Regions from separate parts of the Sinomonas sp. RB5 genome, predicted to be linked through region 3. Evidence: riboswitches for the same ligand, from Rfam matches in the RefSeq annotation. Region 3 holds a riboswitch; each other region holds the start of a gene.

Region 1 (3,265 bases), on a different contig from region 3:
CGCGGCGGCGTCGGCGACCAGCGCGCCGTCGTCCACCGAGCCCTCCCACAGCTTGTAGACCACGTCCATGAATTCCTCGGCGCGATCGTAGCGCTCATCGTGCGGCACCTGGGTGTCGAGGCCGAGGTTCCGCGCGGCCGACTCCTGGTAGGAGGTGACGATGTTCCACGCGAGCCGGCCGCCCGTGAGGTGGTCCAGCGTGCCGAACCGGCGGGCCAGGAGGTAGGGGTGGTCGTAGGTGACGGAGGCGGTGACGCCGAAGCCGAGCCGCTCGGTGGCCGCCGCGAGGGCGGACACGATCAGCAGCGGGTCGAGGGCCGGGTACTGGACCCCGCCGCGGACGGCCGCGTCGGCGCTGCCGCCGTAGACGTCGTACTGGCCGAGCACGTCCGCGAAGAAGATCCCGTGGAAGCCGCCGTCCTCGAGGGCCTTGGCGAGCCCGGTCCAGTAGCCCAGCTCCGCGAAGCGGTGGGCCTGCGAGTCGGGGTGTCGCCACAGGCCCGGCGACTGGTGCACCGGCACGAGCATCTCGAACGCGTTCAGCAGCAGGGGCTTGGTCACGGGGTTCCTTCCGGATTCGGGTTCCGTGGGCGGGGACTTGGGGGGGGCGGACGACGGCGGGCGGCGCCTCAGGCGCCCGCTCCGCCCTCCGCGGTGGCCGGCTGGGCGGCGCGGAGGCCGACCGGGTCCTTGGCGGCGAGGGCCGCCGCCGTGGTGAGGACGCCGAGCACGGCGAACCAGCCGCACACGAGCCACGGCGCCCCGCCCCCGGCCTGGAGCAGGGCCGCGGCGACGAGCGGGGTGACCGCCGCGGAGAGCACGGTGCCGACCTGGTAGCCGAACGAGACTCCCGAATAGCGCAGCTCGGTGGGGAACTGCTCGGCGAACCAAGCGGCCTGGGGGCCGTAGATCGCGTCATGGAGGATGTTCATCCCGACGAGGAGCACGAGCGGGAGGAAGGCCAGGCTTCCATGGTCGAGGAACCAGAAGAACGGCCAGATGAGCACCACCACGCCCACGGAGGCCGCGACGGCGATGCGCCGGCGCCCGATCCGGTCGGAGAGCCAGCCCCAGAACGGACCCGAGAGCAGCCCGATGGCGGAGACGATGAGGATCGCGGCCAGGCCCGAGGTGGTGTCGTGGCGGCGGTCCTTGAGGTACCCGAGGATGTACACGGTCATGAGCGTGTAGATGGCGGGCTGGACGAGCCGCATGCCGATGGTCACGAGGATTCCGCGCGGGTGCTCGCGCAGCACGCGCGCCACGGGCCGGGCCACGGTGCGCGCGGCATCCTTGACCGCCGTGAACTCCTCTGCGTCGGTCACGCCCAGGCGGATCCACAGGCCGATCAGGACGAGGACGCCGGAGAGGAGGAACGGCAGCCGCCACCCGAACGACTGGAACTGCTCAGGGGTGAGGAACCCCTGCGTGAGCGCGTACGCGCCGGTGGCCAGGAGCATGCCGGCCGCCGAGCCCACCTGCGTGAACGAGCCGAAGAGTCCGCGCCGGCCGGCCGGGGCGTGCTCGACGGAGAGCAGCGCGGAGCCGCCCCACTCGGCGCCGGCGGAGAGGCCCTGGATGAGCCGGAGTCCCACGAGTCCCACCACGGCGAGGATGCCGATGGAGGCATAGTTCGGCAGGACGCCGATGAGGGTGGAGGCGATGCCCATGGTCAGCAGGGAGGCCACGAGCAGGGCCTTGCGGCCGATCCGGTCCCCGAGGTGGCCGGAGATGACGCCGCCGAGGGGCCGCGCGATGAACCCGACCGCGTAGGTGGCGAACGAGGCCAGGACGCCCACGAGCGGGCTCGCGTCGGGGAAGAACTGCTTGTTGAACACGAGGGCCGAGGCCGTGCCGTAGAGGTAGAAGTCGTACCACTCGATGGTGGTGCCGACGAACGCCGAGGCGAGGATGCGGCGCTTGGCGCGCAGGGCGGTGCCGAGTCCCGGCTCGGTTCTCAGGAGGGTGGCCATACAGGTCCTCTTCGGGTCGCGGCGCGAGGCTCGCTCAGGCGCCATACTTACGGCGCCGGGGGCCCGCGCGCCGTCGAATCCTCACCTGGGGCACCCCACTACAGCCGGAGGGTTGCCGTCCGGCAAGCCAGGGCTTGATGCCGGAACTCTTGATTCTTCGCCCAGTCTGCCGGTGGGCGCCCCGCCTGACGAAACGCACCCGTCACGGAGGTTCACACTCGCCCCGCCCCGCCTCCTGAAGGTCAGCTCCTGAAGGTCACCTCCTGAAGGTCAGCTCCTGCGGGAGCGACCCGCTGGACCTGACTTCCAGGACGTGACTCTCAGGAGGTGACCTTCAGGAGGTGACTTCCAGACGGAGGGGGCTCAGTAGTCGGGGTTGCTCGGGATGATGAGCCCCGTCTCGTACCCGTACACGACCGCCTGCACCCGGTCGCGCAGGTGCAGCTTGGTCAGGATCCGGCGCACGTGGCTCTTCACGGTGGCCTCGGAGAGGAAGAACCGGTGCGCGATCTCCGCGTTGCTCAGGCCCTCGCAGATGGCCCGCAGGACCTCGAGCTCGCGCGGCGTCAGCTCCTTGAGCAGGGGGTCCGGGGCGGCGCCGCCGTTGCCCCGGGCGGGCGCGCCGGCGCTGCGGACGTAGGTCTCGAGGAGCCGCTGGGTCACGCGGGGACTCACGACGGCGTCCCCGCTGGCCACGAGCCGCACGGCCTGGACGAGTTCGGCGGGCGCCACATCCTTGAGCAGGAACGCCGAGGCGCCGGCCTGGAGGCCGGAGAACGCGTACTCGTCGAGATCGAAGGTGGTCAGGATGATGACCCGGGCAGGGCTGTGGGCGGCGGCGATGCGCCGTGTGGCCTCGATGCCGTCCATGACCGGCATCCGCACGTCCATGAGCACCACGTCGGGGCGCAGCGACTCGGTCAGCTTCACGGCCTCGGCGCCGTTGCCGGCCTCGCCGACCACCTCGATCCCGTCCTCGGACTCGAGGACGAGCCGGAAGCCCATCCGAAGCAGCGGCTGGTCGTCGACGAGCAGGAGCCTCAAGGGCCCCTCGCCGTGGTGGTGCTCCGTCTCGCTCATGCGTCCCCCTCCGCCCAGTGCTGCTCGTCCACCTGCAGCTCGGTCTCCACGACCCATCCTCCCCCGGCCCGCGGGCCCGCGCGGAGGGTGCCGCCGTAGAGGGCGGCCCGCTCACGCATCCCGGCGATGCCGCCGCCCGTCCCGAGGCGAGGCTGCGCGCCGTCGGCCGCCGCGCCGTCGTTCTCGATCCGGACCCGCACGGTGCTGCCCTC
Region 2 (3,265 bases), on a different contig from region 3:
GAGCACGGTCGCGCCGGTCTCCGACTGCCACCACGTGTCCACCATCGGCACCTCGCCGCGCCCGATGTTCGAGCGAAGCCACCGCCACGCCTCCGGGTTCACGGCCTCCCCGACGGTGCCGCACACCCGGACCGAGGAGAAGTCGTACTCCGCGGGCACTCCCTCCGGGAACCAGCCCATGAGCGAGCGCACGAGCGTGGGCGCGGTGTAGTAGCTCGTCACCCCGTAGCGCTGGATGATCTCGAAGTGCCGGCCCGGATGCGGCGTGTTCGGGGTGCCCTCGAAGATCACCTGCGTGACGCCGTTGGAGAGCGGCCCGTAGATCTCGTACGTGTGCGCCGTGACCCAGGCGAGGTCCGCGGTGCACCAGTGCACGTCCGCGTCCCGCAGTGCCGGGTCGGGGTGGGAGAACAGGTACTCGTGGCTCCAGGACGCCTGGGTGAGGTAGCCGCCGGTCGTGTGGACCAGGCCCTTGGGCTTCCCCGTGGTGCCGGAGGTGTACATGATGAACAGCGGCGTCTCGGCCTCGAACGCCTCGGCCTCGTGGACCTCGGGCTGAGCGTCGACGAGCTCGTGCCACCACACGTCGCGGCCCGGCGTCCACGCGATCTCCGAGCCCGTCCGGCGGATCACCAGGACGTGGTCGACGGCGTTGTCCCCGCCGGCCGCTCCGCCGCGCACCGCGGCGTCGGCGTTCTCCTTCACCGGCACGGCCTTGCCGCGGCGGTACTGGCCGTCCGTGGTGACGAGCAGCTTGGCCCCCGTGTCCTCGACGCGGAAGCGCAGCGCCTCGGCCGAGAAGCCGCCGAACACGAGCGAGTGCACCGCGCCGATCCGGGCGCATGCGAGCGTGATGACCACGGTCTCGACCAGCACGGGCAGGTAGATCACCACGCGGTCGCCCTGGCCGATCCCGAGCGCGAGCAGGGCGTTCGCGGCCTGGGAGACCCGGCGCTGCAGGTCGGCGTACGTGACGGTGACGCGGTCGCCCGGCTCGCCCTCGAAGTGCAGGGCCACCTTGTCCCCGCGCCCGGCGGCGACGTGGCGGTCGGCGCAGTTCACGGCCGCGTTCAGGCGCCCACCTTCGAACCAGCGGATCACGGGCGGTGTGTCGGTGGAGGGGTCCGCGGGGATCCACGTGTGGGCGGCGTCCCACGGCTCGGCCCACGTCAGGCGCCGCGCGGCGTCCTCCCAGAAGGCGATCCGCTCGGGATCGAGCTGGCTGGTGGCGGTCGTGGGGGGTTCGAGGACAGACGTCATGGCTCTCTCTCCATCGGTTCTGGCGGTAGCACCTGTGGTTCTGCGCAGAGGGTGGTCCTGTGCAGAGGGCCATGGTTGCTGCGGCGTCACGGAGCCAGATCTCTCGGCCGCTCGGGATGGTCACCTCACTGTTGCGCGCCGGATGCAAACCGGCCAAAAAAGGCGTGCAGGGTCGCGTAACAAAGTTCAATGTGACCTTCTGTGTCCCAGGCCACGGCTGGACGGTGGACGCCTCGGAGACGCTTTTCGTAGGGTGGAAGGCAGGATCAAGAGTCCCGGTGCGAAGCTCTGGCTGGCCGGGCGGCAACCCTCTCCCGTAGTGGGGTGCCCCAGATGAGGATCCGGCCGCGGTGGCCATCCGCGGCAAGTACGGCGCCCGGAACCGCGGGCGTCCGGCCGTTTCGCTGGAGGACTCATGACTGCCACCCCGCTCGACCTCGTGACCGGTGCCGACCTGCGCCGGGCCATGGGGTGCTGGGCCACGGGGATCGCCGTCATCACCACCTCGGACGGCGGCACCCTCGCGGGCCTCGTGAGCAATTCGTTCACGTCGATCAGCCTGGATCCGGCGCTCGTCTCGTGGGCGGTGGACAAGTCGTCGAGCTCGTTTGCGACATGGATCAACACCGACAACTACGCCGTGCACATCCTCTCCGAGTCCCGGCGGGACCTCGTGCAGCGGTTCGCGGCGAAGGGGACGGACAAGTTCGCCGGGCTGGACTGGGAGCCCGGCGTGGTGGGCTCGCCCGTCGTGGCCCCCGACGTCCCGCGTGTTGAGTGTCGCCTCTGGCAGCGGGTGGACGCGGGGGACCACGTCATCCTGATCGGCGAGGTTGTCAGCATCTCGGGCCAGGACGACTTCCGCCCCCTCACCAACCACGTGTACTGGGCAAAGTAGACCTACTGGCGCACAGCCACGCTGCCGGGGCCCCGGCTCCGCCTCAACGGAGGGGGCCCCGGCATGCTCCGTGCGCCCGACGTAACTCTGGACCCGACGTACTCTGGAGGGGTGTCCCCTGACATGCTCGGGCCGCTGCGGAAGCGGCTCCGCCTGACGTTCGCCGGCGAGTCCGAGACCATCCCCGCGTGGGAGACGGCCCTCGAGGGCGGCGACGACGCGGGCTTCTTCCCGCCCGACTCCGCCGTCTGGGCGGTGCACGGCTCCATGTCCACGATCGCCGCCGGAATCCGCGCGCTCCTCACCCAGGCGCTCCACCCCGGCGTGCTGGCGGGGGTGGTGGACCACTCCAACTACCGCGCGGACCCCCTCGGCCGCCTGGCCGGGACCATCCGCTGGATCTTCACGGTCACCTACGGCGACACCGCGGCCGCCCGCGCGGCCTGCGCGTGGGTGCGCGGCGTGCACGTGCCGGTGACCGGCACCTACGTCTCGCCGGGCGGCGCGCACGAGCAGTACTCCGCGAACGATCCGGCCCTCGCCGAGTGGGTGCACATCGCGTTCACCGACGCGTTCCTGCGCAGCTACGAGGCCTTCCACGGCCCGGTTCCCGGCGGCGCCGACCGCTACGTGGCCGAGTGGGCCACGGCCGGCGAGCTCATGGGCGTCGCGGACCCGCCCCGCACCGAGGCTGACCTCGCGGAGCGCATCCGGGCGTACGACGCCGCGGGGCAGCTCTCCGGCGGCCCCCGCGTCGACGAGGTGGTCGCCTTCATCCGGCGCCCGCCGCTGGACCCGCTCCTCAAGCCCGGCTACGCGCTGCTCTTCGGCGCGGTCCTCGACACGCTTCCGCCACGGCATCTGGAGCTCCTGGGGCTCTCGCGTCCGCGGCTCGGGCCCGTGCCGCTGCCGCTGGCGGGGGCCGCGAAGGCGACGCTCGCCGTCATCGGCCGGGCGCTGGGCCCGATGGCGCCGAGCGAGGCCGCCGCCCGGCGCCGCCTGGCCCGCCTCGGCGCGCTCTGAGTCCCCGCCCGCCCCCTCGCCCTTCCCCGCCCCGACGCGGGGTCACCTCTCAGCCGACGCGGGGTCACCTCTCGACAGACCCGG
Region 3 (3,265 bases):
GACGCGTGGGTCGCCGGCGGGCACGCGGGCGACGCCGGCCCGGCCCGCCTCGCGTCGCTGCGCCGCCTCCTCGGGGCCGGCCCGCGGGAGGAAGCGCAGGACGAGAAGGAACTCGGCGTCTAGGCTGTGCTCCCGTCTCGGCTGTGCCTCGCGGCCGGCGCGCGCCCCAGGGGATAGCGTGGGGTCCATGACCTCAGTGACCGAGACCTCGTACAACGACGACCTCCGCCTCGCCCACGTCCTGGCGGACTCGGTCGACGCCCAGACGATGGAGCGGTTCAAGGCCCTCGACCTGAAGGTGGAGACCAAGCCGGACCTGACCCCGGTCACCGACGCCGACCGCGCCGCCGAGGAGGCGATCCGCGGGCAGCTCTCCCGCTCCCGGCCCCGCGACGCGGTGGTGGGCGAGGAGTTCGGGACCACGGGCCACGGTTCCCGCCGCTGGATCATCGACCCGATCGACGGCACCAAGAACTTCGTCCGCGGCGTGCCCGTGTGGGCGTCCCTGATCGCCCTGGCCGACGGCGACGAGATCGTGGTCGGCGTGGTGAGCGCCCCGGCCCTCGGCCGGCGGTGGTGGGCGGCCAAGGGCACCGGCGCCTACACGGGGCGCTCCCTCGCCTCCGCCACGCGGCTGAAGGTCTCCGACGTCTCGAAGCTGCAGGACGCGTCGCTGTCCTATTCCTCGCTCTCGGGCTGGAAGGAGCGCGGGAGCCTCGAGGACTTCCTCGGCCTCACCGACGAGGTCTGGCGGACCCGCGCCTACGGGGACTTCTGGTCCTACTGCCTCGTCGCCGAGGGCGCCGTGGACATCGCCACAGAGCCCGAACTCGCCCTCTACGACATGGCCGCCCTCGTGCCCATCGTCACCGAGGCGGGGGGCCGCTTCACCTCCCTGGACGGGCAGGACGGCCCGTGGGGCGGCAACGCGCTCGCGACCAACGGCATCCTGCACTCCGAGGTGCTCGGCAAGCTGAACCCCGGCCGCGACGACCTCCTGCCGGGCTGACGCGGGCCCCGGCAGCCGGCCCGCGCCCCGTCACCGTTCGTCACACTGACCCGCTGCGCGCCGCCCGGCGTGCGCGGCCCTCCCGCGTGCCCTAGGGTCTTTGCCAAGGTCACGAGTGCCAGCGCGAAACCCCGGTTTGCTGGCCGGCAACCCTCCCAGACGCGGCGGGGTGCCCCGGGTGACGACCGGGCCGGTCCGGAACGGATGCGGCAAGCGCGGACCCGAGGGTCCCTCGCCTGTGAGGAACGCCGATGAGCACTGTCCTGTCCCCCACCGCCGACGCTGCCGAGCTGAGCGCGCGGTACCCCGACGCGCTCGAGCCACTCGCCGCCGTCGTCGGCGCCGACCTCGCCGCGCCGCTCGTGACCGGCGGGAGCGTCCGGTACGCCAATCTCGACTACGCGGCCTCGGCCCCGGCGCTGGCCGAGGTCGCCGACCACCTCACCGAGGTGCTGCCCTTCTACGCGAGCGTGCACCGCGGCGCCGGCTACGCCTCGCAGATCAGCACGAGCGTCTACGAGAACGCGCGCGGAACCGTGCGCGCCTTCGTCGGGGCGAGGCCGGACGACGCGGTCGTGTTCACGCGCAACACCACCGACTCCCTCAACCTGCTCGCCGGCTGCGTCCCGCCCGGCCTCGACGTCCTCTACCTGGACATCGAGCACCACGCGAACCTCCTGCCCTGGCAGGGCCGCGCGCACCGCAGCGTCGTCGCCGCGGACACGGTCGCCGAGACGCTCGAGCGCCTCGGCGCAGAGCTCGCCCACGGCGGGGTGGGCCTCCTCGCCGTGACCGGGGCCTCCAACGTCACCGGGGAGGTCCTCCCCCTCGCCGAGCTCGCCGCCCTCGCCCACGCCCACGGGGCCAGGATCCTCGTCGACGCCGCCCAGCTGGCCCCGCACCGCCGGATCGACATGGCCGGGGACCCCGGAGCCTCGACGGGCATCGACTACGTCGCCTTCTCGGGCCACAAGCTCTACGCCCCCTTCGGCAGCGGCGTGCTCGTGGGCCGGCCGGACTGGCTCGACGCCGGCCGGCCGCACCTCGCCGGCGGCGGCGCCGTCAGCGAGGTCCGCCTCGAGTCCGTGGCCTGGGCCACCGGGCCGGCCCGGCACGAGGCCGGCTCCCCCAACGTCCTCGGCGCGGCGACGCTCGCCCGCGCCGCCGAGGTCCTCGGCGCCCTGGACCCCGTCGCGTGGACCCGCCACGAGGAGCAGCTGCGCGCCGCGCTCGTGGACGGCCTGGAGGCGATCGACGGCGTCGGCGTCCACCGCCTCTTCGCCGACGCGCCGTCGGCGATCGGGGTGGTGAACTTCTCGATTGCCGGCTACGACGCGGGCCTCGCGGCCGCCTACCTCTCCGCAGAGCACGGCATCGGCGTGCGGGACGGGCGATTCTGCGCCCATCCTGCCCTGACCCGGCTCGGGCTGCCCGCGGGCTCCCTGCGGGCCAGCTTCGGCGTCGGCTCGCGGCTCGAGGACGTCGAGCGGCTCGTGGGAGCGGTCAGCCAGCTCGTCGAGGCCGGGCTGGGCATCGACTACGCCGTCGACGCCGGGCGCTGGGTCCCTGCCCGGGACACCCGGCCGTTCCCCGCCTGGGCGCCCAACACCCCGGGCACCGCGGGGGCGGCGCCGTGCAGCCTCGGCGAGTGAGCGGCGTCGTCCGCACGCCCTAGGGGCCGCGCCCGACGTAGAGTGGGGAGCCGGAATCCTCGAAAGGAACTGATGGGACGCGGCGGGCCGAAATTCGACGACGCGCGGCGGCGCGAGCTCGCCGGGGCATTCTCCGCCGGCGGCGAGCACTACGAACGGGTCCGCCCCGGCTACCCGAGGGAGGCGGCCGACTGGATCGTCCCGGACGGCGCGCGCACCGCGGTCGATCTCGGGGCCGGCACCGGCAAGTTCACCGAGCTGCTCGTGGCCCGCGGCCTCGCCGTGACCGCCGTGGACCCGTCCGCGGACATGCTGGCCCAGCTCGCCGCCAGGCTCCCCTCGGTCACGTGCGTCGCTGCCCCCGCCGAGCGGACCGGGCTGCCGGACGCCTCCACGGACGTGGTGGTCGCCGCCCAGGCCTGGCACTGGTTCGACCCGGCGGCCGCGACCCGCGAGGCGGCCCGCCTCCTCAGTCCGGGCGGCCGCGCCGGGCTCGTGTGGAACCAGCTCGACACGCGCATCCCCTGGGTCCACCGGCTCTCGCGCATCATGCACGCCGGCGACGTCCACAAGCCGGACTACCACCCGCCGTCGGGCCCGGAGC

The links. A riboswitch is a leader RNA that binds a small molecule or an ion and turns the genes downstream of it on or off. The one in region 3 is predicted to bind S-adenosylmethionine.
Region 1: it holds a riboswitch for S-adenosylmethionine, as region 3 does, so the genes downstream of both, ACVWWH_RS11515 (MFS transporter) here and ACVWWH_RS13755 (aminotransferase class V-fold PLP-dependent enzyme) in region 3, are expected to answer to the same signal.
Region 2: it holds a riboswitch for S-adenosylmethionine, as region 3 does, so the genes downstream of both, acs (acetate--CoA ligase) here and ACVWWH_RS13755 (aminotransferase class V-fold PLP-dependent enzyme) in region 3, are expected to answer to the same signal.

The regions. Positions count from the first base shown of each region.
Region 1 is NZ_JBSSGJ010000008.1:177,621-180,885, reverse strand. It holds gene ACVWWH_RS11520 (LLM class flavin-dependent oxidoreductase) at 1-561, opposite strand, end outside; gene ACVWWH_RS11515 (MFS transporter) at 630-1,973, opposite strand; SAM riboswitch class IV at 2,012-2,128, opposite strand; gene ACVWWH_RS11510 (response regulator) at 2,337-3,053, opposite strand; gene ACVWWH_RS11505 (sensor histidine kinase) at 3,050-3,265, opposite strand, start outside.
Region 2 is NZ_JBSSGJ010000013.1:83,059-86,323, reverse strand. It holds gene acs (acetate--CoA ligase) at 1-1,260, opposite strand, end outside; SAM riboswitch class I at 1,268-1,383, opposite strand; SAM riboswitch class IV at 1,525-1,636, shown strand; gene ACVWWH_RS14895 (flavin reductase family protein) at 1,676-2,158, shown strand; gene ACVWWH_RS14890 (oxygenase MpaB family protein) at 2,282-3,181, shown strand.
Region 3 is NZ_JBSSGJ010000011.1:122,037-125,301, forward strand. It holds gene rsgA (ribosome small subunit-dependent GTPase A) at 1-123, shown strand, start outside; gene hisN (histidinol-phosphatase) at 188-1,009, shown strand; SAM riboswitch class IV at 1,117-1,231, shown strand; gene ACVWWH_RS13755 (aminotransferase class V-fold PLP-dependent enzyme) at 1,261-2,661, shown strand; gene ACVWWH_RS13760 (class I SAM-dependent methyltransferase) at 2,734-3,265, shown strand, end outside.